DNA from 3 places in the Tannerella forsythia 92A2 genome. Region 3 is predicted to be linked to each of the others. Evidence: riboswitches for the same ligand, from Rfam matches in the RefSeq annotation. Region 3 holds a riboswitch; each other region holds the start of a gene.
What was found. Region 3 has a riboswitch for cobalamin ahead of BFO_RS06430 (hypothetical protein). Riboswitches for the same ligand answer to the same signal wherever they lie in the genome.
Positions count from the first base shown of each region.

Region 1: another riboswitch for cobalamin. It lies ahead of nrdD (anaerobic ribonucleoside-triphosphate reductase); the one in region 3 lies ahead of BFO_RS06430 (hypothetical protein).
Region 2: another riboswitch for cobalamin. It lies ahead of BFO_RS00070 (ABC transporter substrate-binding protein); the one in region 3 lies ahead of BFO_RS06430 (hypothetical protein).

Region 1 is NC_016610.1:1,118,853-1,123,056, reverse strand. Features, by position in the region: gene greA (transcription elongation factor GreA) at 80-550, shown strand; gene BFO_RS04510 (HIT family protein) at 564-965, shown strand; cobalamin riboswitch at 1,113-1,318, shown strand; gene nrdD (anaerobic ribonucleoside-triphosphate reductase) at 1,394-3,529, shown strand; gene nrdG (anaerobic ribonucleoside-triphosphate reductase activating protein) at 3,523-3,981, shown strand.
Region 2 is NC_016610.1:17,058-21,261, reverse strand. Features, by position in the region: gene BFO_RS00080 (ABC transporter ATP-binding protein) at 1-291, opposite strand, end outside; gene BFO_RS00075 (iron ABC transporter permease) at 288-1,325, opposite strand; gene BFO_RS00070 (ABC transporter substrate-binding protein) at 1,322-2,467, opposite strand; cobalamin riboswitch at 2,509-2,703, opposite strand; gene BFO_RS00065 (DUF3256 family protein) at 2,790-3,425, shown strand; gene BFO_RS00060 (M13 family metallopeptidase) at 3,683-4,204, shown strand, end outside.
Region 3 is NC_016610.1:1,581,738-1,585,941, reverse strand. Features, by position in the region: gene BFO_RS06445 (IS4 family transposase) at 1-35, opposite strand, end outside; gene BFO_RS06440 (DUF4372 domain-containing protein) at 7-405, opposite strand; gene BFO_RS06435 (hypothetical protein) at 511-876, opposite strand; gene BFO_RS06430 (hypothetical protein) at 895-2,562, opposite strand; cobalamin riboswitch at 2,652-2,862, opposite strand; gene BFO_RS06425 (hypothetical protein) at 3,220-3,480, opposite strand; gene BFO_RS06420 (hypothetical protein) at 4,057-4,204, opposite strand, start outside.

The DNA.
Region 1 (4,204 bases), 460 kb from region 3:
GTCGAAACATTCTTTCTTGACCGGGATTCTTTTTTTATTTTTAAATTAAACGACTTAAACGACGAGGGAGGACATACAAATGGGTGTTACGTATATGACAGAAGAAGGTTACAACAAGATTCTGTCCGAAATCAATTATCTCGAAAGCGTCAAACGTCCTGAGATATCGGCACAGATCGCAGAAGCGCGCGACAAAGGCGACTTGTCCGAGAATGCGGAATACGATGCTGCGAAAGAAGCGCAAGGGATTCTGGAAGGGAAGATTGCACAATTGAAAGGGCTGATCTCCAACGCGCGACTCATTGATGAAGCACAGATCAAGACGGATGTTGTGCAGATTATGAATAAGGTGAAGATCAAGAATCTGCAAAATAAAGCGGTCATGACTTATACGCTCGTGTCTGACTCGGAAGCCAATTTGAAAGAGAACAAAATCGCAGTCAGCACTCCGATCGCACAGGGACTGATGGGGAAAAGAGTAGGCGATATCGCTGAAATCCAAGTTCCTTCAGGCATAATGAAGTTTGAAATCATGGAAATATCCATCTAATCAAAGATCGACTATGGCTACTATTTTCAGTAAAATCGTCAACGGCGAAATCCCATGTCATAAAATTGCGGAGAACCGTGAATTTTTTGCTTTTCTTGATATCCATCCTTTGGTCGAAGGGCATACACTCGTCATTCCCAAAGAAGAAATCGATTATATTTTTGATATCGACGATGACCGGCTGGGACGGATGATGGCCTTTGCCAAAAAGATTGCATGTGCACAGAAACAGGCGATCCCCTGCAAACGCATCGGAATGACGGTCATCGGGCTGGAAGTGCCGCATGCACACATTCATCTGGTGCCTATGCAGAAGGAATCCGACATGCACTTCGGGAAGGAGAAGCTCGAACCGACATCCGAGCAGTTAGCAGAAGTGGCTACACGAATCCGCTCGAAGCTGAACGGAGCATAACACCTCTTCCCAAAATTTCCTTGCGCCCGCCTGCGAGGCGCGAGGAAAATCTTAAAATCGTTAAAGACTGCATCAATACATTGATCGCAGATTTGTTGAAAACTTTTCCGGCATTTTTCGTAAAGAAGCTATTGGCAATTTCCTACCTTTGTACACGTAAACGGTTTCCGCGTTGCCCGACGCAACAAGGAATGAAAATGGGAATCCGGTGCAAGTCCGGAACTATCCCCGTAGCTGTAAGTTCCGCCATATGTGGACGGCGCTATCTATGGCCACTGCTCCCGTCAGCGACGGAGCGGGAAGGCGCGACGTCCGGAACAAGTCAGAAGACCTGCCGTGATACACGAAATAAGAATTTGTAAGTTCTCGGGTGGAAGAATATACAAAGAAGAGCAGATTTTGCATACACTATCATAATACAGGAACAGATGGATACATTTATCACGAAACGTGATGGAAAAAAAGAACTTTTTTCTATCGACAAGATCAAGAATGCTGTGACCAAGGCCTTCCTCTCGGTCGGCTGTTTCCCGTCGGATGAAGACTTGACATCCATCCTCGGACATGTACAGATCAAAGACGGCATGTCGGTTGAAGAGATTCAAAATCAGGTCGAAACGGCGCTTATGTGTGAACGCTACTACAAAGTAGCCAAATCGTATATCCTTTATCGACAGAAGCATCTTGAAGACCGCGAAGTGCGTGACAAGTTGGCTTTCCTGATGAACTACTGCGATGCGAAGAACGCCGCCACGGGAAGCAAGTTCGACGCCAACGCCAATGTAGAGCACAAGAACATCGCCACGCTGATCGGGGAACTGCCCAAACAGAACTTCATCCGTCTGAATCGCCGCCTGCTGACCGACCGCCTCAAGGAGATGTACGGCAAAGAACTGTCCGATAAATACCTCTCGTTGCTCAACCGTCATTTCATCTACAAGAACGACGAAACGAGTCTTGCCAACTACTGCGCGAGCATCACGATGTACCCGTGGCTGATCGGCGGTACAAAATCGATCGACGGAAATTCAACGGCGCCAAGCAACCTGAAATCGTTCTGCGGAGGCTTCGTGAATATGGTTTTCATCGTTTCAAGCATGCTCTCCGGAGCGTGTGCCACACCCGAGTTCCTGATGTATATGAACTATTTCATCCAAAAGGAATATGGCGAAGATTATTACCTGCACCCCGACCGCGATGCCGATTTGTCGCTCAAACGGCGTAGCATCGACAAAGTGATCACCGATTGCTTCGAACAGGTTGTCTATTCGATCAATCAACCGACAGGAGCGCGTAACTTTCAGGCGGTCTTCTGGAACGTGGCTTACTACGACCGTTACTATTTCGAGAGCCTCTTCGGTGAGTTCGTCTTTCCCGATGGAAGTCGACCGCATTGGGAATCGCTCAGCTGGTTACAGAAACGCTTCATGAAATGGTTCAATAAAGAACGTACCAAGACCGTGTTGACCTTCCCGGTTGAAACGATGGCGTTACTTACCGAAGACGGCGATGTAAAAGACAAGGAATACGGTGATTTCACGGCTGAGATGTATGCCGAAGGACATTCGTTCTTTACGTATATCAGCGACAATGCCGATTCGCTTTCGAGCTGCTGCCGGCTGCGTAACGAGATACAGGACAACGGGTTCAGCTATACGCTCGGAGCGGGAGGCGTTTCGACCGGCTCCAAAAGCGTGTTGACCATAAACCTCAACCGTTGTATCCAGTATGCTCGCCAACGAAGCATCCCTTACATGATGTACCTCGAAGACATCGTCGACCTGGTACACAAGGTGCAGCTTGGCTACAACGAGAACCTCAAGATGTTACACTCCAAAGGTATGCTGCCTCTCTTCGATGCCGGCTACATCAATATGAACCGGCAATACCTGACCATCGGCGTGAACGGACTCGTCGAAGCGGCCGAATACCTTGGCATCGAGATCAGCGACAATCCGCAATACACGGCTTTTGTGCAGGAAGTACTCGGGCTTATCGAACGTTACAATAAGAAGTACCGTACGAACGAAGTGATGTTCAACTGCGAGATGATCCCAGCCGAGAATGTAGGTGTCAAGCATGCTAAGTGGGACAAAGAAGACGGCTTCATCGTTCCGCGCGACTGTTATAACAGCTATTTCTATATTGTCGAAGACGAGTCGCTGAACCTGATCGATAAATTTCGTCTGCACGGACGTAAATATATCGAGCACCTGACCGGTGGCTCGGCACTCCATGCCAATCTGGACGAACATCTCTCACAAACGCAATATCGCCAGCTCCTGCGTGTTGCCGCAGCCGAAGGATGTAATTATTTCACGTTTAACATTCCGAACACGCTATGCAAAGAATGCGGCCATATCGACAAGCGTTATCTTAAGGCTTGCCCGGTATGTCATAGCCGGCAGGTGGATTATCTGACACGTGTCATCGGTTATATGAAACGTGTGAGCAACTTCTCACTTGCACGGCAGAAAGAAGCGGCGAAGCGATATTACGAAAAGGCCCATGTGGCGAAACCGTCGACGGAAAAGAAGGCGGTTGTCCATGAGATGTCATGTTGAAATACGTCAGCTACGATATCGTTTTTCGTGAAATACCCGATGAGACGACGCTCGCCCTGAATCTTTCCAACTGCCCGAACGGCTGTCCGGGTTGCCATAGTCTGTGGCTTCAGGAAGATCGGGGTGAACCGCTGACGGAAGAAGTATTGGCCGGGCTGCTCGGCTGCTACGGAAACGCAGTGACCTGCCTGTGCTTTATGGGAGGGGATGCAGATCCGTACGAAGTAGTACGGCTGGCCGCATTTGTGAAACAAACAGCAACAATCAAAGTCGGATGGTATTCGGGACGACCCGCACTGCCGTCCGACTTTCCCGTTCACCACTTTCAATACATTAAGTTAGGCCCATACATTGAGCGCTTGGGGCCTCTTTCTTCACCTACGACCAATCAAAAACTTTATCGAATTACCGACGACGGAGAAATGATTCCTATGGCATATCCGTCACTGTAGAGCTCACCAAGACACTTCTCTTAACCGCTTACCATAAATATAATTCAGGCTTACAGCCCTCTATCGAGGGGCTTGCTTTTTCCACAACACTTCGCATTGGGCTGAATGATCTCGCCCCCTATTTATTAATGGTTAATTGTCATGCAGGGTACATGTTATAGAGACGCAATGAATTGCGTCTCTACGGTGCGTACCATATTTTTTTAACTCAATAAAAATTTCA
Region 2 (4,204 bases), 1.6 Mb from region 3:
GTTGCGGATGTCGCACTTCTCTGTCAGTACGACACCAATCAACGTCGCTAACCTTTTGTCGTCATATTGCGAAAGCGGACGGCCGAGGATTTCAATTTCCCCATCAATCGGTGCCTGAAAAGCGGAGAGGGTCCGGAGCAGGGTCGATTTTCCGACGCCGTTCGTGCCCAAAAGACAGGTCAGTTCGCCACTGTTGATTTGGGCCTGAATATGGGAGGCCACGAGTTTCGTGCCGTGTTTATCGGGGTATCCGATACTCAAATCCCGAATGTTGATGGTCGTCTGTTTCATTCGCTCATTTCGTTTTTACGTTTGCTGAAAAGAACATACACGACGATCGGGGCACCGATAAGCGCCGTGATGGAGTTGACCGGCAATGCACCTTCAAAGCCGGGCATGCGTGCGATCAGGTTGCACAGCAGAGCCAGTGATGAACCGGTAAGTATGGCTGCGGGCATCAATACGCGATGATCGGAGGTACGCAGTAAACCTCGGCACAGATGGGGGACAGCGAGCCCGAGAAAAATCACAGGGCCGCAATAAGCTGTTACAATGGCTGTAAGGATTCCCGAACAGGAGATGACATACAACCGTGCCCGCTTGATATTCAAACCCAGATTCTTGGCATAGCCATCGCCGAGAAGCAACAGGTTGAGGGTTTTGATCAGCAGAAATGACAGTGGCAGCAATATGATCATAATGTAGATGAAGAGCGTCATCTGGTTGCCCGACACACGTGCGAAACTGCCCAGCCCCCAGATAACGTATGCGCGGATGTCTTCTTCTACACTGAAGTATTTGAATACGCCGATAATCGCATTCGCAACGTAACCGATCATCACTCCGATAATCAGCAAAGTCACACTTCCTTTGACTTTTTGCGAGACAAATACGATCAGCGTCATTACCGAGAGTGCGCCTGCCGTAGCTGCGATGGTCAAGGCAATCTCTCCGATGTATCCTAATTTGCTCAATGCTACGCCGCCGATACTGCCCGAAAGCAGGATCACCGAAGCTACCCCGAGGCTTGCCCCTGAACTGATACCCAGCACCGAAGGACCTGCCAACGGGTTGCGAAAGACGGTTTGCATCTGCAGGCCGCTTACGGATAGTCCTGCTCCCGCTACTAATGCCGTAATTGACTGAGGTACCCGTGACTTCCAGACAATATTTTGCCATACGACGGGTTCTTCCGCCGATCCGCAAACAATGTTCCAAACCGAACGTAGGGGGATGTGCACGGAACCCAGTACGAGGTTGAGGAAGAAAAAGAATACGATCGATACCGAGATGAAGATAAGTACGAGAACCGTGTATCGCTTCATTTCAGTAATTGGTAATATACCGGTTCGTAATCGGGCAGCAGATCGGGATGGAAGACCCTGATCAGGTCGGCCAGTATGACTTCCGGTTGCGAAGGGGCGCTTTCGTAAAACGGTTGTTTGCGTAAGTTGCAGTAAATAACCCCTTTGTTACGGAAGGCGTTGAAATCGGCGTATCGGTTGTCTTCTTTACGCAAAGCGTCGTAGGAAAATGCTCCGTCAAAACTGTTCACGATGCGCCAATATTGAGCACCTTCAGCCTGACTGTAGACGGCCTCGAAATCGAGTGTAAGTCCTCCGGAATGCGTGTCGTCTTTCAGAAAGTAATCAGCCCCGGCATCGCGAAATTGCTGTGCCAGAAAACTTTTTCCGCCTACAGCATACCAATTACCTCCCCGCATCTCGCCACTGAACACCATGGGACGCTTTTCAACATGGGCTGTCAGCGCCTTCAGTTCATTGTATTTTCGTTCAATTTCGTCGAAACATTGGTTCGCTTCTTCTTCACAACCGGTAAGCAATCCGATCAATCTGATCCATTCGGCCTGTCCGAGCGGGGTCAGCTCTTTGTAGCCCAGATGAGGAATCAGGGGTACGCCAGTTTCTTTCAAGGCTTCATATCCTCCGCGTTTAAACGGTGAGATCAGAATAATTTCCGGATCCATCCCGATGATGATCTCCGTGTCGAAATTCCCTTCGATTCCTATTTTGCGTGTTTGACCTGTTTTCAGCTGCTCGTTCATCTTCGAGTCGAAGAGATGGCGTGTGCTTGTGATACCCGTCACAAGGTACTGCCTGCCGAGCTTGATGAAATTCGATAGTTGCAACGAAGTCATACAAACAACTTTGCTTATAGGAATGGGTATGGGCTCGTAATTGTCCGGAATCGGTAGTCCCTTTTCCGCTTTCGGGACGAGAGCATAGTGGTATGAGGCGCCTTCTTCCTTTTGCGGGTCTTGAATATCCACAAGCCATATTTTACCGGAAGAGGTGATACGGAAGCCTTGTGCATAACGAGTGCGCATCTGTTCCGTTCGCTCTTTATCAGTAGCATCTCCCGTACTCTTCTCTGTCTGTCGTTTGCCTGTCTGCTGACATGATGCCCATAACATCAGCATGATACAGACAATCCATTTTTTTTTCATTTCTATTATTATCCATTGTTGCTCTTTCACCCGAAAGTGGTCCGTTCTGTATGCAAAAGGCAGGTCTTCTGACTTGTTCCGTAAAGCACGCCTTCTCGGATTTTGCACCAGTGGCGGAGGTTGTGCTCCATAAATAGAACTTACAGCTACGGGGATAGTTCCCGATTCTCACGGGATTCCCTTTTCATTTCACTTCGTGCATGACGAACCGAAAAACCTTTGCAGAAGCAAAGGTAGTGCAAACAAAAGCAATGACAAAAAAAATTGTCTTCTTTTGCAAAAATGCCTACCTTTGAACCTCCATTCGTTAAAAAGAAGGAAGATGAAACAATTGATAATAAGTATGCTGTTGGCAGCATGCACAATAGTAGGTGTCGGAGCGCAGGATATGGCCGAGCTGTTTGTGAAGATGCCGGATGAATATACGATCGGGTTGGAAGATGCGTGGCGGAAGGATCTGGTGAATCTGTACCGGGCAGGAAAAGAAGCCAAGCTGCAGAACATGATGCAGGGCGCATCGCAATTGATGAAACTTACCCCCGACTATCTGAAAATACAGACGAGCGGGCGAAGCACTGTTGAACTGAGACGCCTTCCATTAGTCAACCATACCTGGATTATTTGTATGGTTACCACCGTCTCGGCTCCCGTATCCGATAGTCGTATTCATTTCTTTACGACAGACTGGAAGCCGCTTCCTGACGATGGCTTGTATAGCCCTGTCTCGGTCGATGACTTTCTTCTGCCGGATGTTGATACGACCGATGTTGCTTTTCTTGATGTGATGGCGGCACTTGATATGGATTTATTTGTTTACCGGTTAAACGAAGATGCGCAGACGTTGACTGCCGAGTATACGACCTTGTACTATCTTGACACTGCTATGCGTGATAAAGCGAAGCAATTTTTCAAAACGGAACCGAAAGTATTTACGTGGGCAAAGGGACGCTTTGAGTAGGTGATTTTTTCCAGATTCGACGTGGATGATAAGGCTTCTCCCTTTGTGTTTCACAGTGTCTTACCGCGAATATTGCACTGGTCGATAAAAAGCCGCACTGGGGCAGAAATTGCACACAATGTCTGGTATGTATCCATCATTGTCCTGTCCGAGTCATCGAATATGGAAAGGCCACTCAAAAAAAAGAACGATATACGTTCCGTTGATTATAGAATTGTATACCTTTGCCCGAAGAAAACATTTAACATGAATTTAACATGAAAAAGAAGTATTTATCAGTAGCATTAATTTCATTGATGATGGCTTGTAATTCAAATCCGAAGATGGCTACCTTGACAGACGATGTCGGTATCCGTATCGAAAACCTGGACACAACCGCCAATCCGGGGACTGATTTTTATCAATATGCTTGTGGCGGGTGGATCAAAAATCATCCCCTCACGGGCGAATACTCGCGTTTCGGTTCGTTTGACAAACTGAGTGAAGACAACCGCGAGCAACTGAAAAGTCTGATCGAAGAAATTGCAGGAAAAGAACATGAGCACGGTACGGTGGCACAAAAGATCGGCGACTTGTACAATATTGCCATGGACAGTACCAAGCTCAATGCCGACGGAACATCGCCGTTGAAACCGTGGCTTGATAAGATTGCAACCCTCAACGATAAAGCCGAACTGTCGACCTTCCTGGCTGAGATGAAACTGTCGGGCATGTCGCCGTTTTTCAGCGTGTATGTCGATGCGGATGTGATGGATAGTAAAAAGAACATCTTTTCGACT
Region 3 (4,204 bases):
GTGGAGTCAAAGGCGTAAAACTCCTCGAAACCCACGTCCTTTTTCCGGCTGACCGACAAAAGCGGACAGAAATAGGCTATCAAAGCAAAGTAATACAACCTGAAAAGCTCTCCTCTCGCGCAAGGCGTCACCCGCCGTACTCTTCGCCGGTGCACAATCCATGTTCAGGTAATTCAGCTTGCCTTCCAGCGCCCGCATACCGTCGCAGACTTCGCCCATAGAATCGCAGCGGGAAAATATCCCGAACAACATCACGATAAGTTGATCCCACGAAAAGAATGCCTTATAATAACGGTCGCTGCCGCATTGTCGTACCAAGATGTCAAACTGCTCACGCGGAAGTATTTTTACGATTTGTTTGAAAATCGGCTGACCAACTAATTTCTTTGTATTATCTTTGCCCATAGTTGAGAATTTGCGTTGCAATACAAATTTACAGCTTTGGGGGCAATGCTTCGGTGGAGCCCCTTATTTTTATTCTAAACTTTTGTCGGTCAGTAATGAAAAAGGTTATTTTAATTTGGCGCCAATAGCCACATAGCTATTTCCCTCTCCTCTGCTTTTTAACTTTCCATTTACATAAATTTCTAATGTTACCAATGCTGTTTTATCATTACAGTAAGCAACTAACTGTACTTCCCAGTCTTTTGTAACAAATTCACCTTCCCATTGATCTTTAATGATTAGACCACCAGACTTGTACCCATATATTCTTACAGGTACACCGGAAGTATTACAAAAGACTTTCATAGTCACTTGGTTTTCTTTCTTCTCCTTTTTTGCATATCCGTTTTCTTTCTCACAACTACATAATACCATACTGTATATCATAACTGTGAATAAAGTAAAAAGAAGTTGTGATTTTTGTGATTTCATAATTGAATATGATTTATCTTATCGTACAGAAATGCCAAATGTAACGATACCTGTATTGTATGTATAAACCTCATGAAATACCCCTTTCCAAAGAACATTTTCAATAATAGGATCATAAAAATAGATGCGAACACTTCCTAAGTGATCAGACGCCTCTTTTCTTCTAACAATTACTTTCTTCTTCTCTCTGATACTGTTTGTTTCTGTTTTTTCAGTCTCTACACCCCCATTTATATTAATTTTTCCAAGACCTAAACCTACTTTTACGTCTCCTTTAAATTTGTCCATTTGTACACGAGTGGTCTCATATTCATTTTCATATGTATTTTCTATACTTTCATCTTCTTCTAAAATTGTTACATATCGGTAAATCGATTCTTCTGCAAGGTGCCATTTGCCAAATGATATTCTATTGGGTGTCAAATTCACTCTTTTGGCAGTAAATTTATTAGGATCTATTTTATATATATGTTTAGAATGTCTAAAGAAAGTATGGTGTATATACTCATAGTCAATATGAAAGTCCCATATTTCATCTGGTCTCAACGGTATATATACGATATAAGGATGTTGATTTGTCGATGTTACTATTTCAAATCGAAATTCATATGCACCTTTTGTCCACATTTTATCTACTAATTCCGCCTCGGAAAGTTCACGTTTCATATTAACGATTTCATCTTCTTTAATATAGGGGTCTTTATTAGGAGATGGTGAATCTCGCTGATCTGATATTTTAAAGTAGGTTTTGGGATTTATTTCTAAAAAAGAAATGTATTCTGATATAGATCGATTTAGACTTCCTGATGTTTTTTGAGGTGTTATTCCATAATAAATATAGTCACGTTGAAGTGCTTTTTGATTAACACTTCCATCATTAGTATAAAAATACTCAAAAGCTTCCAACTCTTTCTCTCCAACTATATCACTTCCTACCCAAGCCGATCTTGTATCCACTGCTTCCGAATTATTCCCTCCATCAAAGTTTGGAGATTTGAAAATAATAGACTTGCGATTTGTTCCGGTATTCATACTTCTAACCCTTTTTGCTTTTGTGCTTCCGGTTGAAGCAAGCATTTCACTCTCTTCATTTACAGCTACAACTCGACTATTTTCATTTACCACAAATACATGAAAGCTTGGCACTTCCCCTTTTTGGAGGCTTAATTCTTTTTTACCATTTAAATAAAGCGATGTCTCGGAATCTCTAGATATTGCTACTGGAATTTCATTGTCTTCAGTGTTCAAATTCTCTGGTTCTACTTTAAACAGAGCAATTTTGGGAACCAAAATATTTAATAAAGATACATTGGTTTCAATTTCTCTGATTATCTTATCCGAAGAATAGGAAACAAGGATATCTCGGAAGGATTTTCCGTTGATGGTTTCTTCTTTTACAAGCTCGTATAAGACATCATAGTTTTTGTCAAATTGCTTTAGGGACTCTTTTTTCAAAAATGCGCGTACATCTTCTCTTTCATAGACAGCCTTTGAAAGCACTTCTGCAAATTGCACGAGATATTTTTCCGTCTCATCTTCATTTGCATTTCTCAACATTACTCTTTCTGCTTTTTCTCTTTCGGAGGCATTGATGCCATCCTCTAAAAGGGCATTATCAGAACAAGAATTCAATAAAAGTAGAAAAACTCCTACCATTCTTCCTACACAAAAAAAACATTTTTTCATACTGGTTTAATTATTAATTTTAAAAAATAATAATACATCTATTCGATTCAAATATGTTGCAGTCTTTTTCATTCCCTATTCCCCAAGAATAAAAAAAAGTCGCCCAGGCAGGTCTTCTGACTTTTTCAAGGTTTTGCGATCTTCCCGTTGCCATTGATGCGGCATACAGTGATCAAAAAGAATGCAGAACCATTCTACTGAAATTACAGCTGAGGGTACAGTTCCGGACTCGCACCGGATTCCCTTTTCAATCCATCATCCATGAGCGCATGATGAATCACCTGTGACGGGGGCAAAGGAAATCAGTATTTTCCGATCGAACAAGAATAAATGAAAAAAAACGACATCCGACCCTCTCTTTTAGATCGATTCCATATTGTTCTTCTGTCTGAAAGAAAGTTCAGAGTGTTGTTATACAGGGTTCGCAAGACTTGAAATCGCCTGCGCTTCATCCGATGTTTTCAGCCCTCCGGCCAATGTGCCGCTGTTTTCTACCGGGTTTGCGTTGGAGCTTTCACAGCCATCAGTTTTTCAGCGTTCGGATTTTACCGTAAGTTTAATGGCTATTCTTGACTACACCGGCTCTCATTGTGCTTGTTGATGAATTGTCACGATTGCCGGGAGATAAGCTACCCGATCCAGACTGATCCAAAGCGTTCACTCTTTCCCCGTATCGTTCTTTTGCAGCACGACGGCCAATTCATGACCCGCTGTCCCGACAACGTACCAATCGCCTTCCATTGAGTCGTCATACAGATTGAAAGGAGGCTTCAATTTATTGTAAAGCACAGTGTCTACGTCTTCAAAGCGTAGTCTTAATCGAGAAATACCGGCGGAGGTGCTAATCTTGAAGAGTGTGGTAGATGCATAATCTCCTGCAACGGTTACTTCGTTTTTATCCACTTCGATTTTAGGCATGTTTTCGCCGGGTGCGTCTTTAATAAATCACCCCAATAGGCTTTATAATTTATTATGATTTATGTTGATAAAGGAAGTTTCTGATGCCATGTTTATGTGGCTTCTTGAAGGGCTTGTTGCAGAGGTCAATGGTTGTTGCACCTGAATATTTGGGGATATGTCTGTAGGGAAGACTCAGATTGAAGAATCGTTCTTTTTAATGGCTGGACTCTTGAGCCTTTTATTACCGAGAGAAGTTCCTTTAATATTATTTAGTCCTGCATTTATTTGCGCCGTTTGCGTTCGGATATCGTCATTCGTAATTGATCTTAGCCGTCAGCATTCAGCCAACAATTCAACAAATCAACGCCCGAAAGGCTTCGCTTTTCACGATTCACTTTTCGTTTCCACTAATATAGATTCACAACCTATGTCTTTTTCGGAGTAGAAAAGAAGAAGGGAGAAGTCTGTTAAATCACAATATAATCAATAGCTTACAGAAAATATTGTGTTTGTGTGAGTATGTTGATGCTGTTACTGCAAAGGGCAGCCAAGGATACTCTCCCTGACTGCCTTTTAAGGTTGATTATGCCTTTTTTAGTTCACGATCGACATCGTATCAATCGGAATGATCAGAGTCAATACTTGTTGATCCAAAAGAGCTATGGTATCCATACCGCCTTTATAACGATAAATATTATCTTTAACCTCACGGAACCTATCGTAGAAATCCATTTTTAATCCG